Regions from separate parts of the Kitasatospora sp. NPDC088779 genome, predicted to be linked through region 2. Evidence: riboswitches for the same ligand, from Rfam matches in the RefSeq annotation. Region 2 holds a riboswitch; each other region holds the start of a gene.
The links. Region 2 has a riboswitch for cobalamin ahead of AB0P03_RS05885 (cobalamin biosynthesis protein). Riboswitches for the same ligand answer to the same signal wherever they lie in the genome.
Positions count from the first base shown of each region.

Region 1: it holds a riboswitch for cobalamin, as region 2 does, so the genes downstream of both, AB0P03_RS11840 (iron ABC transporter permease) here and AB0P03_RS05885 (cobalamin biosynthesis protein) in region 2, are expected to answer to the same signal.
Region 3: it holds a riboswitch for cobalamin, as region 2 does, so the genes downstream of both, AB0P03_RS11700 (ribonucleoside-diphosphate reductase subunit alpha) here and AB0P03_RS05885 (cobalamin biosynthesis protein) in region 2, are expected to answer to the same signal.
Region 4: it holds a riboswitch for cobalamin, as region 2 does, so the genes downstream of both, AB0P03_RS20245 (prenyltransferase/squalene oxidase repeat-containing protein) here and AB0P03_RS05885 (cobalamin biosynthesis protein) in region 2, are expected to answer to the same signal.

Region 1 is NZ_JBFBHW010000010.1:76,180-81,263, forward strand. Features, by position in the region: gene AB0P03_RS11835 (ABC transporter ATP-binding protein) at 1-493, opposite strand, end outside; gene AB0P03_RS11840 (iron ABC transporter permease) at 493-1,575, opposite strand; cobalamin riboswitch at 1,665-1,803, opposite strand; gene sodN (superoxide dismutase, Ni) at 1,892-2,287, opposite strand; gene sodX (nickel-type superoxide dismutase maturation protease) at 2,511-2,951, shown strand; gene AB0P03_RS11855 (CGNR zinc finger domain-containing protein) at 2,978-3,568, opposite strand; gene AB0P03_RS11860 (amino acid ABC transporter ATP-binding protein) at 3,682-4,479, opposite strand; gene AB0P03_RS11865 (amino acid ABC transporter permease) at 4,476-5,084, opposite strand, start outside.
Region 2 is NZ_JBFBHW010000005.1:57,130-62,213, reverse strand. Features, by position in the region: gene AB0P03_RS05895 (putative cobaltochelatase) at 1-95, opposite strand, end outside; gene AB0P03_RS05890 (cobyric acid synthase) at 92-1,630, opposite strand; gene AB0P03_RS05885 (cobalamin biosynthesis protein) at 1,627-2,595, opposite strand; cobalamin riboswitch at 2,703-2,835, opposite strand; gene AB0P03_RS05880 (alpha/beta hydrolase) at 3,104-4,225, shown strand; gene AB0P03_RS05875 (hypothetical protein) at 4,571-5,084, shown strand, end outside.
Region 3 is NZ_JBFBHW010000010.1:42,294-47,377, reverse strand. Features, by position in the region: gene AB0P03_RS11710 (glycosyl hydrolase) at 1-1,134, opposite strand, end outside; gene AB0P03_RS11705 (hypothetical protein) at 1,275-2,324, opposite strand; cobalamin riboswitch at 2,768-2,911, shown strand; gene AB0P03_RS11700 (ribonucleoside-diphosphate reductase subunit alpha) at 3,103-5,084, shown strand, end outside.
Region 4 is NZ_JBFBHW010000019.1:135,207-140,290, reverse strand. Features, by position in the region: gene AB0P03_RS20245 (prenyltransferase/squalene oxidase repeat-containing protein) at 1-1,306, opposite strand, end outside; cobalamin riboswitch at 1,411-1,554, opposite strand; cobalamin riboswitch at 1,632-1,708, shown strand; gene AB0P03_RS20240 (hypothetical protein) at 1,920-3,284, shown strand; gene AB0P03_RS20235 (hypothetical protein) at 3,600-3,995, shown strand; gene AB0P03_RS20230 (flagellar hook-length control protein FliK) at 4,175-4,654, opposite strand; gene AB0P03_RS20225 (peptidase) at 4,674-5,084, opposite strand, start outside.

The DNA of each region.
Region 1 (5,084 bases), on a different contig from region 2:
GCTCGTCCAGCACCAGCAGCCGGGGCTCCTGGACCAGCGCGCGGGCGATCAGCACCCGCTGCTTCTCGCCGCCGGACAGGCTCAGGAAGCCCCGCCCGGCCAACTGTTCGGCGCCGACCTTGCGCAGCGCCTCCGTGCAGCGCGCGTGGTCGTCCGCACCCGGGCCGCCCAGCCCGCGCCGGTGCGGCAACCGGCCCATGGCGACCACCTCGGCCACCGTGAAGTCGAACTCGGCGGAGTGCTCCTGGGGGAGTGCGGCCACCCGCCGGGCGGCCTCGCGCGCGGTCAGCGCGTGCAGGTCCGCGCCGTCCAGCCGGACGGCCCCGGCGGCCGGCCGCAGCGCCCGGTAGACGCAGCGCAGCAGCGTCGACTTGCCGCTGCCGTTGGGCCCGACCAGTCCGACCACCTGCCCGGCGGCGGCGTCCAGGGCGACGTCGTGGACCAGCCGGGCGCCGGCCAGCTCGACCGAGACGGAGTCCAGGGCGAGATCCATCAGCGGCCTCCGAAGGAATAGCCGCGACGGCGCATCAGCAGCAGGAAACAGGGCACCCCGAGCACCGCGGTGACCACCCCGACCGGCAGTTCGGCGGGCGCCAGCAGGGTGCGCGAGACGATGTCCACCCAGACCAGCAGCAGCGCCCCGGCGAGCGGCGCGACCAGCAGCACCCGGCGGTGCCCGGCGCCGACCAGCATCCGGGCCAGGTGCGGCACCATCAGCCCGACGAAGCCGATCGCCCCGCTGACGGCCACCACCGTGCCGGTGACGGCGGCGGTCACCACGAACAGCTCGCGGCGCAGCCGGTCCGGGTCCACGCCCAGCGAGGCGGCCGTCTCGTCGCCCATGGCGAGCGCGTCCAGCCGGCCGGCGGCGCAGGCCAGGTACGCCAGGCCGGCCAGCACGGTGGCGGCGGCGATCGGCACCGAGCCCCAGGTGGCGCCGCCGAGGCTGCCGAGCAGCCACATCATGGCGTCCCGGGCGGCCTCGCCTCGGGCGGCCGCGAAGACCATCAGCGCGGTGACGGCGGAGAAGCCGTAGGAGAGCGCGGTGCCGGTGAGCACCAGCCGCAGCGGGGTGAGCCCGTAGGCCGTGCGCGCCGCGAGGTAGACCAGCACCATGGCGACCAGCGCGGAGCCGAACGCGGAGGCCGAGATCGCCCACACCCCGAGCGAGGCGAAGGCGCCGAGCAGCAGCACGGCGTTGGCGCCGACGGCCGCGCCGGAGGAGATGCCGAGCACGAACGGGTCGGCCAGCGCGTTGCGCACCAGGGCCTGGACGGCGACCCCGGTGGCGGCCAGCCCGGCGCCGACCACCGAGGCCAGCACGGCGCGCGGCAGCCGGATCTCCCAGACGATCGCGTAGGCGGCGGCCTCGTCCGCCTCCAGCCGTCCGCCCGTCAGCCCGGCGGCCAGCAGCCGCATGGCGCGGGGCAGGCCGATCCCGGAGGCGCCCAGCGCCACGCCGCAGAGCAGCGAGAGCAGCAGGGCGGCGGCCAGGCCGACGGCGAGCGGGAGGGCGGGTATTCGGCGGGCGGGCGGGCTCGTTGCGCCACTGCCCGCGGCTGCGGTGCTGCTCACGGTGCGCCTTGCCTCGGGCCGCGGGTGCGCGGGGGCGGCACCGGTCGGGCGCGGGCCCGGGCGCCATCCCCTCGCAGTCCACGGCGAGTTGTCGGGAGTTCAGCGGCCGGGGGCGATCGGGCTGGCGCGGCCCCGGGGCCGTGCTCACCGTTGCGGGTCAGCGCCGGATTCACACCGGACTTCCCCCTCGGACGCCCTGGCAGCATAACAGCCACTCAGGCTAGGCAACCCTTACCGGGCTCGGATGGGGCGTGAACGCACGACCGCCCCCGTCCGGGCTCGCGGACGGGGGCGGTCGGGTGGCGACGCGTCAGGCTCAGGCCTGCTTGGTCTCCCAGAAGATCTTGTCGACCTCGGCGATCAGGTCCAGCAGGGCCTGGCCGGTGGCGGGGTCGGTGGACGCCTTGGCGGCCGAGGCGGCCTTCAGGGTGTCGTTGATCAGCTGGTGCAGCTGCGGGTACTTCTCGAAGTGCGGGGCCTTGAAGTAGTCGCTCCACAGCACCGAGATGTGGTGCTTGACGGCCTCGGCACGCTGCTCCTTGATGATCAGGGCGCGGGTGCGGAAAGCCGGGTCCTCGTTGGCCTGGTACTTCTCCTGGGTGCCCTTGACCGACTCGGCCTCGATCCGGGCCTGCGCCGGGTCGTACACGCCGCAGGGCAGGTCACAGTGGGCGTGGGCGGTGGCGCGCGGTGCAAACAGACGAGAGAACATGGGAGTCCTTCCTTAGATCGTCTTCCCGCGCCCGAGATTACCCTTCCGCACCCGGGGTTTCGCGATCGGGCGGTGGGCCTAGGGCAAAAGGCGGACCCGGAACCGGGGTAATCCGGACATCGAACGGATCGAACGGGGTGACGGTCCGTACGGCAGACTGGGACCGGGCGGTCCGGGAGGAGGAGTCGTGGCGCGGAGCACGGAACCGGCGGACGCGGAACCGATGGGCACGGAACCCCGGGGCCGGGGCCGGGGCGGCGGCGCGGTGCCGTTCGGGCTGGTCGACGTGGCGGGCCCGTCGATGGTCCCGACCCTGCGCGAGGGCGACCAGTTGCTGGTGCGCTACGGCGCGCCGATCCGGCCCGGCGCGGTGGTGCTCTTCCGGCACCCCTTCCAGCAGGACCTGCTGGTGGTGAAGCGGGCCGCCGAGCGGCGTCCGAGGGGCTGGTGGCTGCTGTCCGACAACCGGCCGGTGGACAGCGACAGCCGCAGCTACGGCCCGGTCCCGGACGAGCTGGTGCTCGGCCGGGTGCTGCTGCGGCTGCGCCCGCGCCCGGCCTGGCTGGCGCCGGGGCGGCGGCTGGAGCGGCTGCTGCTGGGCACCCGGCTGGCCCGGGTGCCGGGTCTGGCCCGCCGCCTGGGCGTCTGGGCGGACGAGCTCTGACCCCCTGGGCCCGGCCCGGACAGGACCTAGCCGGCGGCGCCGAGTGCCGCGGCCTCGGCCTCCTGGCGCTTGCGGGCCCGGTACGCGGCGACGTTGGCGCGGGTCGCGCAGCGGTCCGAGCAGTAGCGGCGGGAGCGGTTGGTCGAGGTGTCCAGGTAGGCGTTGCGGCAGGGCGCGGCCTGGCAGATGCCGAGCCGGTCGGCGCCCAGCTCGGTCAGGTGGACGGCCAGGCCCATGCAGGCGACCGCGCTGAAGTGCGCGGTGGCGGTGGGCGAGTTGTCGGCCAGGTGCAGGTGCCAGCGCGGCCGGCCGGCGTCGTCCAGGTAGTCGTGCCCGGAGACCAGCGGGCTGACCGGGTACTCCATCAGCAGGCTGTTCAGCAGGTCGACGCCCCGGATCTCGTCGCCCTCGGCGGCGGCCTCGAAGACCCCGCGCAGCCTGGTCCGCACCGCCCGCAGCCGGGGCAGGTCGGACTCGTCGGCCTGTGCGGCGGCCCGTGAGGAGTCGGAGAACAGGCCGCGCACCGCGTCCACGGACGTCAGCGTGTCGGTGCCGCGCCCGGGCTCCTCGGTGTTCACCAGCCGAACGGCGAGATCGGCGTACGAGGCGAGCTCCACGGAGGTCCTTCCAGAAGGTCGGTAACGGGCTGATTGCGTCCAGCCTATTACCTGGGTGGGGAAAACGTCGGCGCCCGGCAGGAGCAGCCTGCCGGGCGCCGGTCGGTACGGTTCTACAGCACCTTGGAGAGGAAGGCGCGGGTGCGCTCGTGCCGGGGGTCGGTGAGCACCTCGCGGGGGTTGCCGGACTCGACCACCACGCCGCCGTCCATGAACACCAGCGCGTCGCCGACCTCGCGGGCGAAGCCCATCTCGTGGGTGACGACCACCATGGTCATGCCCTCCTCGGCGAGGCCGCGCATGACGTCGAGGACGTCGCCGACCAGTTCGGGGTCGAGCGCCGAGGTGGGCTCGTCGAACAGCATCAGCTTGGGCTTCATGGCCAGCGCGCGGGCGATCGCGACGCGCTGCTGCTGGCCGCCGGAGAGCTGGGAGGGGTAGTTCTTCGCCTTGTCGGCGAGGCCGACCCGCTCCAGCAGGACCATCGCCCGCTCCCGGGCGGCGGCCTTGCTCTCGCCCTTGACCTGGACCGGGGCCTCCATGACGTTCTCGACGGCCGTCATGTGCGGGAACAGGTTGAAGCGCTGGAAGACCATGCCGATGTCGCGCCGCTTGACGGCGACCTCGCGGTCCTTGAGCTCGTAGAGCTTGTCGCCCTTCTGCTGGTAGCCGACCAGTTCGCCGTCCACCCAGAGGCGTCCGCCGTTGATCTTCTCCAGGTGGTTGATGCACCGCAGGAAGGTCGACTTGCCGGAGCCGGAGGGGCCGATCAGGCAGAACACCTCGCCCTGCTTGACCTCCAGGTCGATGCCCTTGAGCACGTGCACGGAGCCGTAGGACTTGTGGACGCCCTCGGCGCGCACCATCGGCTGTCCGGTGGCGGCGGCCGGGGTCTTGCTCAGGTCGGTCATACGTGACCACCTCCCTCGAGCCCCGGGACGACGTCGGCGCCGGTCTTCGGGGCGGGCTTCCCGGCGAACAGGCCCCGCAGCCGCTGCAACGGGGTGGGCGGGAGGGTCCGGTTGGAGCCGCGGGCGTAGTAGCGCTCGATGTAGTACTGGCCGATGGTCAGCAGCGAGGTGAAGAACAGGTACCAGAGGCTGACCACGATCAGCAGCGGGATGTTCTGGTAGTTCCGGGAGTAGATGACCTGACCGGCCCGGAAGATCTCCTCCAGGGAGATCACGCTGACCAGCGAGGTGGTCTTGAGCATCGAGATGGTCTCGTTGCCGGTCGGCGGGATGATCACCCGCATGGCCTGGGGCAGGACGATCCGGCGCATGGTCTGGAACCGGCTCATGCCGAGCGCGTGGGCGGCCTCGGTCTGGCCCTCGTCCACCGACTGGATGCCGCCGCGGACGATCTCCGCCATGTAGGCGGCCTCGTTGAGGCCGAGGCCCAGCAGGGCGGCGACGAAGGTCGGGATCAGGACGTTGGTGTCCGCGGACCAGAACTCCGGCCCCCACGGGACGCCGATCGACAGCTTGGCCCAGATCAGGCCGAGGAAGTTCCAGAA
Region 2 (5,084 bases):
CCGCCCACGGCCGGCGAGACCGCGTTGAGCAGCAGTCCGAGCCGCAGGTCGGGCATGCCGACGATCGCGGTGAACGGATAGCGGACGTCACTCATGCATACTCCCCAGGTGCCCCGGGCGCCAGGAACGGCAGCGATCCGGCCGCCGGCACCCCGCCCTCGATCAGCTTCCACAGCGCGTCGGTGTCCGCGTGTTCCTCGATCAGGTCGCCCAGCCGGTCCAGCCGGGCCTCGCGCGCCTCGGCGAACGAGGTGTCCGGCGCCGGCACGAACGCCCGGCCCGCCAACGCGGCGACCTCGCGCAGGAGTTCACGGCGGAAGCCGTCGTTCTCCAGCGCGCCGTGCCAGGTGGTGCCCCACACCGGGCCGACCCGGCAGCCGTCCAGGCCGTGCCCGTCGTCATCGGAGAAGAACGGCTCGCCCCCCTCCACGGCCACCACTCCGTGGTGGATCTCGTACCCCTCGACCCGCTGCCCGTACGCCGTGCCGGCCGGCCGCGCCAGCACCTTCTCGGCGCCGAACCGCACGTGCGTCGGCAGCAGGCCCAGGCCCTCGACCGAGCCGGCCCCGGACTCCACCTCGTCCTCGATCCCGCGCGCCAGCATCTGGTAGCCGCCGCACACCCCGAGGACCGGCAGCCCGGCCGCCGCCCGCGCCTTCAGCGCCGGCTCCAGGCCGCGTTCGCGCAGCCAGGCCAGGTCGGCCACGGTGGCCCGGGTGCCGGGCAGCACCACCAGGTCGGCGTCGGCCAGTTCCTCCGGCCGGGTCACCCAGCGCACCAGCACACCGGGCTCCTGCGCCAGCGCGTCCAGGTCGGTGAAGTTCGACAGCCGGGGGAAGCGCACCACGGCCACCCGCAGCACGTCCGCCCCGAGCGGGCCGCGGCCGTCCACCCGGTCCACCACCGTGGACAGGTCCAGCGAGTCCTCGGCGTCCAGCCACAGGCCCGGCAGCATCGGCAGGGTGCCCAGCACCGGACGGCCGGTCAGCCCGTGCAGCATGTCCAGGCCGGGCGCCAGCAGCCGCGCGTCGCCGCGGAACTTGTTGACGAACCAGCCCGCCACGTGCCGCTGGTCCTCCGCCGACAGCAGTGCCAGCGTCCCGTACATCGCCGCGAAGACGCCGCCGCGGTCGATGTCCCCGACCACCACCACCGGCAGCCCGGCGGCCGTCGCCAGGCCCATGTTGGCGATGTCCCGGTCCCGCAGGTTGATCTCGGCGGGCGAACCGGCGCCCTCGCAGACCACCACCTCGTAGCGGCGGCGCATATCCGCCAGGCACTCCAGCGACCGTTCCAGCAGGACGGGCTTGCGTTCGCGGTAGTCCAGCGCGCCCACCTCGGCGACCGGCCGGCCCAGCAGCACCACCTGGCTGCGGCCGTCCGCCCCCGGCTTCAGCAGCACCGGGTTCATCGCCGCCTCCGGCTCCACCCGGGCCGCCTGCGCCTGCATCGCCTGCGCCCGGCCGATCTCGGCGCCGTCGGCGGTGACGAAGGAGTTCAGCGACATGTTCTGCGCCTTGAACGGCGCGACCCGCACCCCCTGCCGGGCCAGCCAGCGGCAGATGCCCGCGGTCACCACACTCTTGCCCGCGTCCGAGGTCGTCCCCGCGACCAGCAGTGCGTTGCTCATGCCCTTCCCCTCCACCGTGTCGTCAGCAAGCGCAGCGCGACGTGCCCCGCGACCGTCGTACCCAGGGCCAGCGCGCCCACCCGCCGGGAGAGCACGCAGGCCCGCTCGATGTCGTCCGCCGTCACCGGCCGCAACTCCGCGCCCAGCACCGGCCGGTGTTCCACCCGCTCCCCGTACTGGAGGGTCCCGCCCAGCCGGACGCCCACCGCGCCCGCGAAGGCCGCCTCCGCCTGGCCCGCGTTCGGGCTCGGGTGCGCCGAACCGTCCCGCCGCCAGACCCGCCAGGCCGTTTTCGGCTGCGGCGCGGCGGCCACCGTGAGCAGAGCCGTCAGCCGGGCGCCCGGCCAGCCCGCCACGTCGTCCAGCCGGGCCGAGGCCCAGCCGAACCGGGCGTACCGCGGCGAGCGGTGGCCGACCATCGCGTCCAGCGTGTTCACCGCGCGGAACGCCAGCAGCCCCGGGGTGCCCGCCAGCGTGCCCCAGACCAGCGCGTTCACCACGGCGTCCGCCGTGTTCTCGGCCACCGACTCGACCACCGCGCGGGCGATCTGAGGCCCGTCCAGCGCGCTCGGGTCCCGCCCGCACAGGTGCGGCAGCCGCTCCCGCGCGGCCGCCAGGTCGCCCGTGGCCAGCGACCGGCCGATGGTGCGCGCCTCCCGGGTCAGCGAGGTGCCGCCCAGCACCGTCCAGGTCGCGGCGGCCGCCAGCGCGGCCCGGCCCAGCGGACGCCGGCCCACCGTACGGTCCAGGGCCACCGCGCCGGCCGCGACCGCGCCGACGCACAGCGCCGTGTACCCGGCGCCGGCCACCCGGTCGTCCTGCCACACCCGCCGCTCCAGCCGGGTCGCCGCACCGCCGAAGACGGCCACCGGGTGGCCGCGCCGGGGGTCGGCGAAGCGGGCGTCCGCGGCGAAGCCCGCGGCGGCGCCGAGCGCGAACGCGGCGGCGCGGGTCAGCGGGCGCACGGCGGGTTCGGCGGAAGGCCGCGTGGGGTCCGGCGGGGCGGGGCAGCCTGCATCGCGTGCGTGTCCTCACTCAGGGTCCGCGCCCTGGATCGACGTACCGGGGGCGAGAGTCTCCTGGCTTCCGGGTCGGACACACCCCCGGGCCTTCCAGCGGCTTCTGACGGTCCGCCGTGGCAATGTTCCGAGCGTGCTCCCCGGTGACAGTGGCGGGACCGCGCCGGACTCGCACCGGCTTCCTCTGCATGCCTCCGTTTGGCCCCAGGATCCCATCACGCGGCCGAACCGGGAGTCAACCGAGGTCACGGAGGGGTTGGTCACACCTCGGAGCCCCGTCGCCACCTCCGATCCGCCCGCCCCGCCCCGCCCTGCCTGACGCCCGCCCAGCCCGAGGCCCCGCCGTGCCCCGGACGGCCCAGCCCGGTGGCCGCCCGCGCGGCCCCCCGGTGAACTGGTGCCCGGACACCGCCCGGACACCGTCCGGTCCAAGACCAGCAGAGCGGGGAGCGATATGCGTTGGGGAACCGCGGCCGTCGTGGCGGCCGCCGTCGTCGGCGCCGGGGCCGCCGGGGCCGCCGTCCTGGTGATCGGCCGCCGGGCCTCCGAACGGCTGGTCCACCCGGCGAGCGCCGCCCGGGAGTCCGGCCCCGTCCTGGTGCGGAGCCTCGCCGCGGGCCGGATCACCTTCAACCGCCGCCCCGAGAGCCTTCGCCCCGGCCGCTGGGCCGTGGAATGGGACGACCACGGCCACGCCGTCGTCGAGGAGGTCCTGCACAGCGACGAGAACGGCGTCACCCGCCGCCTCGTCCGCGCGGACCGGGGCACCCTCACCCCCGGCACCGAGGTCCGCTTCACCCCCCGCGTCCACCTCGGCGACCCCACCGAGGCGCTCGGCCTCCCCTTCACCGACACCGCCGCCGACGGCGAACTCGGCGCCCTCCCCGCCTGGCGCCTCGCCGGCAAACGCGGCACCTGGGTGATCCTCGTCCACGGCCCCGGCGCCGACCGGCAGCAGACCCTCCCGGTCCTCCCCGTCCTCGACCGCCTCGCCCTGCCCGCCCTCGCCGTCACCTACCGCGGCGACCAGGGCGCCCCGGCCTCGCCGGACGGGCTCGGCCACTTCGGCGAGACCGAGTGGCGCGACGTCGAGTCGGCGGTACGGCTCGCCCTCGACAGCGGCGCCGGCCGGGTCATCCTGTACGGCTGGTCCCTCGGCGCCACCATGGCCCTCCAGACGGCCTCCCGCTCCGCCTGGGCCCATGCCATCAGCGGCCTCGTCCTGGACTCGCCGGTCCTCGACCTGCCCGCCACCGCCCGCCGCGGCGCCGCCCGGGCCGGCTACACCGGCGCCGCCGCCGAGCTCGGCGCCCTCGCCGCCGAGGGCCGCACCGGCGTCGACCTCGCCGACTTCGGCCGCATCGCCGAGGGCGCCGACCTGCGCGTCCCCACCCTCCTCCTGCACAGCCCCGACGACCAGGTCGCCCCCTTCCGCGCCGCCGAGCGCCTCGCCGCCGCCCGCCCCGGTGTGGTCAGCCTCCGCCCTTTCCCGGGCGCCGACCACGCCACCCTCTGGAACTCCGCCCCCACCCACTACACCGAACTCCTCCGCCGCTGGCTCACCCCCCTTCTCTGAACCCAGCCCCCCCGCGTGAGAAGTCACACCCGCGGGGCCTCCGTACGGAACCCGGACCTCACCTGTCGGCCACGGAGTGTGACCGGTCGGGCGGGTAGCGCGACCGTCGCCGCAAGGGTTGAGCCGTGATGGCATGACCCCGCCACCTGTTTCCGGCCAGGCGGTTTGCCTCTGTTGCCCGATTGTTGCCCGATCTTGGGGAGGTGCCGTCGACGGCCGCCCGTCCGTACAGCCAACCGGATGTGACAGAAGGCCGGTACAAGGGGAAGACTGCTCGACGTGACGTCTCGGAATCCGCGCGACCGTGATGCCCCGCTCCCTCCGACGATCGGTACTGGTGCGACGGTGACCCGTCTCCCCGGTACGGCCCACCGGCCCGCCGCTGGCAAGCCGGGCGGGGCCGGGGTACCCCGCCGACGAGGGCCCGCTGCGGCGCCCGGTCGGGGGAGGGTTCCCGTACCGGAGGGCTTCCCCGCGCCGGCCGAGCTGGCGCCGCTGGCCCGCCGGATGCTGGTGGACGCCGTCCGGATCGCCCGCTGGGCGGGGGACCTGGAAGAGGTCGACAAGCGGGGCGAGCTGCTGCCCGATGACGCCCGTGCGGCGGGTCGGGCGCTGGCCATGACGGTCGGCGCCGCCGCCAAGGCGTGGGGGCAGGCGCTGCTGGTCGGCCTGGTGGAGGCCAGGGACGGCGGTGCGGTCCCGGGTTGGCGCCTGCACGCCTGGGAGCACGACGACGAGGCGGTCGTCCGCGGCTGGTCGGCGCTGTTCGACGCCTGGACGCTGCTCGCCCCGGTGCCGCCCGCCGCCCTGCGGGGCGTGTTCGCGGTGCTGGCCGGCCAGGCGGTGGACCAGGCGCCGC
Region 3 (5,084 bases), on a different contig from region 2:
GCCGCTGTAGTCGTCCACCCCGACCACGTCGACGTACTGCGAGCCCGGGTAGTAGTCCCACGGGTCCGCGCCGGGGGCTCCGTCCCAGGACACCGGCGTCCAGACGAACAGCAGGTTGTGCAGGCCCCTGGTCTCCACCAGGTAGCGGTAGGTGATCCGCCACAGCGCCTGGTAGTCGGCCGGCTTCTGGCCCGACCACCAGAACCTGCGGGAGCAGTCCTGCACGTTCATCTCGTGGTACGGGCGCAGCAGCACCGGCACGTCGTGGGCGGCCAGGTACTCCAGGTGGTCGGCCAGGTAGGACAGGTCGGTCATCAGCGCGCGGTACTCGGGGGTGTCGTGTGCGCTGTCGACGACCCGGCCGAACCAGCCCTTGTCCTTGGCGGCCGGAGAGTTCGAACAGAGCACCTGCTCGAAGGACTTGACGTCCGAACCCGGGTAGGGCTGGTGGAAGGACATGCCGACGATCCCGGCCGGCCCCCCGCCGTTGTCGGGCAGTTCGGTGGTGGTGCCGTCGCAGTTGTGCTGGACGCCGGCCGTGCCGTAGCTGCCGTCGTCGGCGCGCGGGTGACCGGACCAGACGGCGGAGAGCAGGTCGACGGCGTCGTCGGTGTACTGCCAGCCGGCCCGGCAGGTGGGCCACCGGCCGGCCGAGTAGGAGCGCGGGTCGCCGACGCCCCAGCCGGTCTGGCCGTAGCCGGGGCCGAGGTCGGTCTCGACGAAGCCGGGCAGCTTGCCGGTGAGGTCGGCGGCCTTCTTGTAGTAGTAGCCGACCTGCTTGGTGCCGCGGTAGTCGCCGTACTCGGGGTTGTTGCGCTCGTTGTGCGCCTCGACGTGCTGGCCGATCACCGTCCCGCCGCTCTGCCCGGTGCGGGCCCGGTCCTCCAGGTCGGCGAGCAGCTGCTGGACGGCCCGGGCGTTCGGCGAGGCCTGCGGATCCCGGGCGAGCAGGTCCCGGCCGACCTCCGGCGGCAGGGTGCGGCCGGGGAGGCCGACCGTCACCGGGACGCGGGCGGGCCGTTCGCCGTCGGCCCGGCCGTCACGCTGCAACAGCGCCACGGCGCCCGCGGCGACCACGACCCCGGCCGCGGCCAGGACGGCGGGCCTGCCGCGCAGGGCTCTGGGCAGGGCCACGGACCGCTCCTCCGGTTGCTCGCCGGCACCGGCCCAGGCGGACACAACCGGAACACTCGTGCGAATGACTGCCCCGAGAGCCTGCCACACTCCCCCGGCACCGGCGAGCGAACCCGCCGGGGCCGGGGTGCCACGGCGGATCAGCCGGCCGCGGCGGCCCCCGGCGCACCCGGCGCGGCCGCGGACGCGGCCTTGGCGCGCTGGAGCAGCTGGCCCTTCACGTGCTCGCCGAAGCCGACGGCCGCCGCGGTGGCGGTGGCGTCGGCGGTGTCGCCGCCCTTCGCCGAGCCCTCGACCGTGAAGTAGGCGTACCGGCCCAGGGTGTTGTGCGTGTTGGTGCAGCCCGGAGTGGCGCAGAAGGCCGGCGCGCCCGGCGCGACGGCGCCCTTGAGGTGGCCGGTGTAGCTCTTCATCGAAGTCTCGGCCTGGATCTTGTGGTCGAAGACCGCGACGCCGACGGTCACCGCGCTGTCGCCGGAGACGTAGGTCGCCCGGAGCACCTTCTGGCAGCCCTGGTCACCGAGGACCTTGCCGAGCCCGCCGGTCGTCGAGTTCCCGTCCCAGCAGGGCGAGTCCAGCGAGACGAAGGTCCGGTTCCAGGTGGCACCGTTGACCGTCACCTGGAGCGCGGAGAACAGTGCCCCCGCGTCCTGCGGCGCCGGGTCGGTGGCGGCCTCCCAGATCGGCTTCGACGGGTCGTCCGGCGCTCCGCCCGGGGTGCCGGACGGGTTCCCGCCCGGGGTTGCGGCGGCACTCGGCGCGGCACTCCGGGCGGCACCCGATGCGGCGGAGGACGGCCGGTTGGAGGCCGAGGCGATCGGCCCGGCGACCGGCTTGTCGCCGCCGCCCTTCGTCAGCAGCACCGCCCCGCCCGCGATCAGGCCGCCGACCAGGACGACCGCGACCGCCACGCCGAGGGCCCGCAGTCGGCGGCGGCGCTTGCCGTCCGCCGCGTTGCGGTCCGCCAGCGCCTCCCAGTTCGGCTCGGCGCGCTGCGGCGCCTGGGGCTGCGGGTACGACTGCGGATGCAGCTGGGGGTGTGCCTGGTGATGCGCCTGGGGGTTCGGCTGGGGATGCGGCTGGGGGTTCGGCTGCCACTGCGGCGGCAGCTGCTGCCCTGGCGGTCCCGGCTGCGGCAGCGGAGGCTGCCCCGGCGGACCGGGCTGCGCCACCGGCTGCGCGGGCGGCACCGGAGGCCCGTACGAGGCCGGCGGCGGCCCGAAGCCCCCGCTCGGCGGCAACACCGGACCGGGCACCACCGGCGGCTGCTGACCGTGCGCGTCCCCCGGCCCGGGGGGAGGCGTTCCCTGCGGACCCTGCCCGGGTGCGCCAGTTCCGTCGCTCACGCGCCCCCTCGCTTCGCTCGATGATCGCTTCGCGAAACGCGCCCCTCGGCGCTTCGCTCGCTCATGCGCCCAGATCGTAGGGCATGCCCGCGGCAACCGGTCCGCCCGGTGACCGTTCCGTATCGAAACCAGGACGCCGGGGCCCGGAATCAGGGCGCCGGGAGCCCGGAATCAGGGCGCCGGAAGCCCGGATCCGAGGCGCCCCAAGGCCACGACCCGCCCCCTCCCGGCACCACCGGTTATCGCTCCGACACACCGCGCCGTACTACATGTGGGGTCGCATCAGAGAGACACCACTAGATGTATGCTCAATCCTGCTGTCGATGCAGGGGAACCCGGTGCGAATCCGGGACTGCCCCGCAGCGGTGAGCGGGCGGCTACCAGTAGCCGCCCCGCGAGTCCGAGTACCTGCCGACGGTGTGCGCACGGGCCCTCCCGCAGAGGCCGCGCCAGCACGAGAACTACCTTCCGGGCCTCGCGGGCGGGCCGGGGACGCCACTGTCGCGCGACGCTTCCTGCGTACGTGCCGTGCTCCCCTGCCCCGAACGGCCCGGTACCCCCCGATCACCGCCGCCGATCGCCGCCAGGAGAGAGCGCCTTGACCACCGCTGCCTCAGCCACCCTGCCCGCCCAGGGCACCGGCCCCGCCCCCACCGACCCGACGGTCTCCGACCCCGGCGGCGCGCTCCTTCGGCTGCTCACCGACCGCAGCGTCGATCTCCCCCAGGTGGACCCCGGCCATGTCGCCGCCGCCGCGCTGCGCGGCCGCCACGCCGGCTCGGACTTCGCCGAGCTGCGCGGGCTGGCCGTGGACGCCGCCGCGTCGATGATCGCCGAGGACCCCCAGTACTCGAAGCTGGCCGCCCGGCTGCTCGCCCTGGAGATCGTCGACGAGGCGAACAGCCAGGGCTCGCGCTCCTTCGCCGCCTCGATCGCCGTCGGCCACGCCGAGGGCCTGATCGGCGACACCACCGCCGCCTTCGTCACCAAGCACGCCGCCGCCCTGGACGCGCTGATCGACGCGCACGGCGACGACCGCTTCGAGTACTTCGGCCTGCGCACCGTGCAGTCCCGCTACCTGCTGCGCCACCCGATCACCCGCAAGGTCATCGAGACCCCGCAGCACTTCCTGCTCCGCGTCGCCTGCGGCCTGGCGGTCGGCGACAGCGAGCAGTCGGTGCGCGAGGTCGCCGAGCTGTACGGCCTGATGAGCCGGCTGGAGTACCTGACCTCCTCGCCGACCCTGTTCAACTCCGGCACCCGGCACCCGCAGATGTCGAGCTGCTACCTGCTCGACTCCCCGCTGGACAACCTGGACTCGATCTACAACCGCTACGCGCAGATCGCCCGGCTGTCCAAGCACGCCGGCGGCATCGGCCTGTCCTACTCGCGCATCCGCTCGCGCGGCAGCCTGATCCGCGGCACCAACGGCAAGTCCAACGGCATCGTCCCGTTCCTGCGCACCCTCGACTCCTCGGTCGCCGCCGTCAACCAGGGCGGCCGCCGCAAGGGCGCGGCCTGCGTCTACCTGGAGACCTGGCACGCCGACATCGAGGAGTTCCTGGAGCTCCGCGACAACACCGGCGAGGAGGCGCGGCGCACCCACAACCTCAACCTGGCGCACTGGATCCCGGACGAGTTCATGCGCCGGGTCAACGCCAACGAGGACTGGTCGCTGTTCTCCCCCGCCGACGTGCCCGAGCTCGTCGACCTGTGGGGCTCCGACTTCGACGAGGCCTACCGCAAGGCCGAGCTGGCCGGCAAGGCCGTGCGCACCATCCCCGCGCAGACCCTGTACGCCCGGATGATGCGCACCCTGGCGCAGACCGGCAACGGCTGGATGACCTTCAAGGACGCCTCCAACCGCGCCGCCAACCAGACCGCGCTGCCCGGCCGCACGGTGCACTCCTCGAACCTGTGCACCGAGATCCTGGAGGTCACGGACGACTCCGAGACCGCCGTCTGCAACCTCGGCTCGGTCAACCTCGGCGCCCACGTCGCCCCGGGGGCCTCCGTCGACGACCTGCTCGGCGCCATGGACTGGGAGCGCCTCGACGCCACCGTCCGCACCGCCGTGACGTTCCTCGACCGCGTGGTGGACATCAACTTCTACCCGACCACCGAGGCCGGCACCTCCAACTCCCGCTGGCGCCCGGTCGGCCTCGGCGTGATGGGCCTCCAGGACGTCTTCTTCAAGCTGCGGATCGACTTCGACTCCGCCGAGGCCGCGCGACTGTCCACCCTCATCGCCGAGCGCATCATGCTCACCGCGTACGAGCGCTCCGCCGACCTGGCCGAGCAGCTGGGCCGCCACGAGGCCTACGGCGAGACCCGCGCCGCCCGCGGCGAGCTGCACATCGACCACTTCCCGACGGCCGCCCCGCAGTGGGCCGACCGCTGGACCGCGCTGCGCGCCCGCATCGCCGAGACCGGCCTGCGCAACTCGCTGCTGCTGGCCATCGCGCCGACCGCGACCATCGCGTCCATCGCCGGCGTCTACGAGTGCATCGAGCCGCAGGTCTCCAACCTGTTCAAGCGCGAGACGCTGTCCGGCGAGTTCCTCCAGGTCAACCCGTACCTGGTGCGCGAGCTCAAGGAGCTCGG
Region 4 (5,084 bases), on a different contig from region 2:
CCTGCTGTCCGGTCGCGAGCTGGTCCGAAGCCTTCCTCGCGGCCGTCTCGTACCCGGGCGCCGTACGCAGGGCGAGGACCGCGAGGCCGGTGGTGAGCGGGTCGGACTCGCAGTGGTCGCCGGCGACGATCATCGACCCGGCCACCCCGCCGTCGGCGCACTGGAGCTCCGTGAAGCGGGCGAGCGCCGGGGCGGGTGGCGTGACGCCGGCGCGCTGGAGGGCGATGACGCCGAGGGACTGGACCCAGGGCGAGGCTGCGCCGAGGAAGTCCCCGGCGGCGGTGCACTTGCCGTTCTCCCCCGCCGCCGTGCAGACGTGGCCGGTGAGCGCGGCGATCAGGTCCCGGCCGCCGAAGGCCCGGGGATCGCCACCGGTGCTCTCGGCGACGAGGGCCAGCAGTGCGGCGGCCCTCGCATCGGGCCGGCCGGCCGGTCCGTCGGGGTGGAGGAAGGCGTCGGTGTGAGCGGAGAGGAAGGCGACCGTCCTGCGCAGCGCCGGGTCCTGCGTGCCGGCGGCGGCGAGGGCGATGGCGGTGAGGGCGGTCCGGGGGTAGTCCGGCCCCTCGACGGCCCAGTTCTCCATGTGGTCGCCGCCGACGAGTTGGCGGGCCAGCCAGGCCGCGGCGGCCGCCGGGTCACCGGCGGCGGACGGCCCGGTCGGAGTCGGGGTCGAGGTCGGAGTCGGGGTCAGGGTCGCCGAGGGCGACGGCGAGGCGGACGGCGAAGCCGGCGAACCACCGCTCTTCGCCCGGACGGAGTCCGGCGTGAAGCCCGGTGCCCCGCTGGTGCCGCCGATGTCGGTGCCGCCGTACACCCAGGCCTCGACCTCGCCGGGCTTGGGCTTCTGCGTCCCGGCGCCGAACCGGCTGTAGGACCAGGCCTGTTGGCCGGGTTCGGCGATCCAGTACGACCAGTACGCGGTGGCCTGCGGGGTGTTGACGCAGGGTTCCTCGGCCGGCGTCGGGTACTGGGTGCCGCTGTTGAAGGTCCCGGTTCCGAGTCGGCAGATGAAGGCGGGTCCGTCGTGCTCGGTTCCGGCGGTGGTGAAGCCGGCGGCGTGCAGCAGGTTCATCCCGGTCGTGGGGCGGGCGTCGCAGCCCCGGAGGACACCGCCGCCCCAGTGGGTGAAGTCGACGGCGACGATCGCGCCCGTCGTCGCCGTGCACTGCTCGATCGGGTCGGCGGCCGCAGTGCCGGGGCGCCCGAACAGGACGCTTCCGCAGGCGGCGACCGCGACAGCACCGGCGACCACCAAGGAGGCGAGGTCCCGGTTCCTGTGACGTGTGCGACTGCTGCTGACCCTCACGACGACTCCCTGGTCGGTCGACGCAGGGCGCAACGGCGCAGCCCACGGTCTCCTGGGCAGGGACCGTCCGGACCGCGTCGTAGTCCGCGACGACGCAAGTGCTCTGTGAACAGGGCCCCCGGTCCAGGCATTCCGGCTCACCCACCACAGGTGGGTCCACGGTTGCGGGTCAGCGCCGGAGTTGGACCGGCTTCCCCTGAATGCCGAGGGCAAAAAATCGGTTCATCAGACCACGACGGCCGAACGGGAGTCAACGGTCCGTCACGTCGATCACATCACCTCGTCGGCCGGTGCGCCGTGCGGTAGCGTCCGCGGTGGCCGAGCGGGGGAACCCGGTGCGAATCCGGGGCTGACGCGCAGCGGTGTGGGGTGGCGATCGTGCTGCCCCGAGCCCGGATGCCCGCCCGGCCACGCACCATGGCGAAAGCCGGCCCACGCGATCCGGGCGGCGACCGCTCCGGCCGTCGCGCGCCCTCGAACGGACGCCGGAACTCCGGGGCAGGGTCGGCGCCCGCCACCCCAAGGAGCCTGTCCCGTGTCCCTCCTCGCCCCCTCGCGGACCACCCCCTCGCGGACCACCCCTGCCCGCGCCGCCTCCGCCGTCACCGTCGCCCTGACGGCCGGCGCGCTCCTGCTCTCCGCCGTCCCCGCCCACGCGACGGCCAGCCCGACCCAGATAGCCACCTCGAAGAGCACCGGCGTCACCTACCTGAAGTCGCTCCAGGCCGCCGACGGCAGCTACGTCACCGGCGGCGGGCTCTCCAACGAGTGGGCGTTCAGCGCACTCGCGGCCGCCGGCACGGCCGCCGCGGACGTCACCCCCGGCGGCGACCCCACCAAGAACGCCCGCCTGGTCTACCGCGGCCAGCTCGCCGCCCCCGGCTGGCCGAGCGCCTCGCCGGTCGTCACGGACTACGAGCGCGGCATCCTCAACGCCTACGCCGCCGGCATCGACCCCGCCCGGGTCGGCCCGGGTCGCAACCTCGTCGCCGACCTCGCCGCCTACTGGCAGACCGCCGAACCCGGCTACTACGGCCCGTCCGCCAACTTCAACGGCACCGTCTTCGGCCTCCTCGCCCTCGCGGGCGCCAAAACCCAGGCCGGCAGCCCTCGCGTCCCGCAGCCGCTGCTCGACGCCTCCGTCACGGCGGTGCGCGCCAACCAGCACAACGATGGCGGCTGGAACTTCAGCAAGGCCGCGGGCGACCCGAACGCCCTCGCCCAGGGCAGCGACATCGACATGACCGGCGCCGCCATGGCCTCGCTCTGCACCGGGGGCGTCGCCGCCACCGACCCGGCGATCGCCGCCGCCAAGAACTTCCTCAAGGGCAAGCTCACCGCCTCCGGCGCCTTCAACGCCATGTTCGGCGTCAACACCGACTCCAACGGCTGGGCCGTCTCCGGCCTCAACGCCTGCGGCATCAACCCCCAGGGCGCCGACTTCACCAGCGGCACCGGCAAGAGCCCCGTCGACTTCCTGATCGCCCAGCAGTTCAAGCCCGGCGGCGGCTTCAAGTACCTGCCCACCGACACCACCCCCTCCCCCTACGCCTCCGTCGACGGCCTGCGCGCCGTCGCCGGCGCCGGCTTCACCGCCACCCCGCCGACCCCGACCACCACCGGCGAGCCCGCCTGGGCCGCCGCCACCGCCTTCGTCCCCGGCACCGCCGCCAAGCTCGCGCTGGTCATCGACGACGGCACCGGCGCGCTCAAGGTCTGCGCCGCCACCCTCACCCCGACCGGCACCACCGCGACCCTCGGCAACGTCCTCGACGCGGCCGCCGGCGCCGCCCCGAGCGGCTGCGTCACCTCGGTCGCCCCGTCCACCGGCGGCGACACCGTCACCGCGATCAACGGCACGGCCAACAGCGGCTCCTCCACCTGGCAGGTCAGCCTGGACGGCACCACCGCCACCGGCGCCACCCGGGCCACCACCGTCCACCTCGGCGACACCGTCTCGCTCCGCTACGGCAACTGATCCGGAGACCCTGGCCGTCCTGGACGCCGGGTACGAGCCAAGCCACGAAAGCGGCAAACTGACCTGCCGTCAGCTCTCCGGTGCACGGAGCGGCCTCCACCGGGCCCACCGGCGGGCCGAGCCCGCACCACCCGACGCCGGCGCCCCAGGCCACCCTCTTCGCGACCCGGCGGTCCCCCAACTCGCGGTCCGCCTGGGGGACTTCTGGGGAACGGGACCTGGCCGGTTTGCAGCCTGGACTGCGCGGTCGAGGTGCGGTTTGCTCATCACCGACCAGCCCTACAGGAGGGCCGGGAGGAATCGGGGAATCACATCATGACCCGTTCGATCAAGGCGCTCGCCGCACTCGCTCTGGCCGGGGCATCCGTCGTCGGCGTGACGTCGCTGGCGTCCGCCGACCCGAACCCGTCCAACATCGGCTCCTCCCCGCAGTGGGTCCGGCTGAGCACCAGCCACTCCGCGGGCGTCTACACCGCCGCCGACGCGGGGTCCGGCAAGTACAAGAACATCACCCTCGCGCCGGGCGACTCGGCCTGGGCGGACTGTTGGGTGGCCGGCGGGAACGTCGGCAATGACGGCGACGTCTGGTACCACACCACGTGGGTGTACCAGTACGGTGTGGTCACCCCCTCGGGGTCCTCCTGGACGTTCGCACCCTACGTGGACGGCGCGGCGATGTTCCACAACGTGCCCGGCCTGCCCCACTGCTGAACCACCCGATGACCCACAGCGGCCCCGCGCACCGACCCCGGCGCGCGGGGCCGCTCGCACAGCTGCTGACCGAACAGCTCGCCCGGCGGCGCCGAACGTCCCGCACCGTCTGAACTCTGAACCGCCGGTGCCCCGGCCCCCCTTCCGGAGGGGCCGGGGCACCGGGGTGTCTCCGGAGGTCAGGGCGCGGTGACGCCCGGCTGGGCGCCGGCGCCGAAGGACCAGCCCTCGACGTCGCCGGGCGCCGGGTTGTAGCTGCCCGCGCCGAGGTTGCTGTACGACCAGGGGCCGCCGTGCTGGGCGTGCCAGTACGACCAGTAGGCGCTGCCGGTGGGGTTGGTGCAGGTCGTCGGCAGGGCGTTGATGGTGCAGACGAAGCCCGGGTAGCGCGGGTGGAAGGTGTACGCGAACCCGGCGCCGGTCAGCGCGGCCAGGCCGCTGGCCGGGTCGCCGGGTGCGCAGCCGGTCTGGATGCCGCCGCCGACGGCGGTGAAGTCGACCACGACGGTGACGCCGGTGGTGCCGTCGCAGGCGGCGGCCCGCGCCTGCGGGGCCTGGACGACGGAGGCGCCGAGCAGTCCGGCGGTGAGGGCAGCGGCGGCGGCGATCGACCCGAGGGTGCGGCGGGCCGGGCACGCGGGCGCCATGGTGTCGGTCATCGGAGCTCTCCTCGCGGGGTCAGCGGGTGGTCGCCGGGCAGGCCGGCACGGGCGCGTCCGGGCGGCCACCGGCGGCGGAGAGGGTGGCCAGCGGGGTGCCCGCGAGGCCGAGGACGGCCTGCGCCGTGGCCCGGGCTCCGGTGGCCGGGTTGAAGCCGGTCGCGTCGTAGGCGACCGCCCCGCGCACGCCCGGGTCCGTGGCGCAGCCCTGCTGGAGCTTGACCAGGCTGCTCCAGCCCTTGAGGCCGGCCCCGAAGCGTCCGCCGGCCAGCAGCGCTTGCGTGGCGAGGCCGGTGGTGTTGGCGTTGGACGCGGCGGCCCCGGCGGCCGAGAAGCCGCCGTCGGCGTTCTGGTGGGCGGTCAGCCAGCCGAGTCCGGCGTCGGCCTTGGCGGTGCGGCCGGTCGCGGCGAGGGCCTGGGCGGCGAGCGC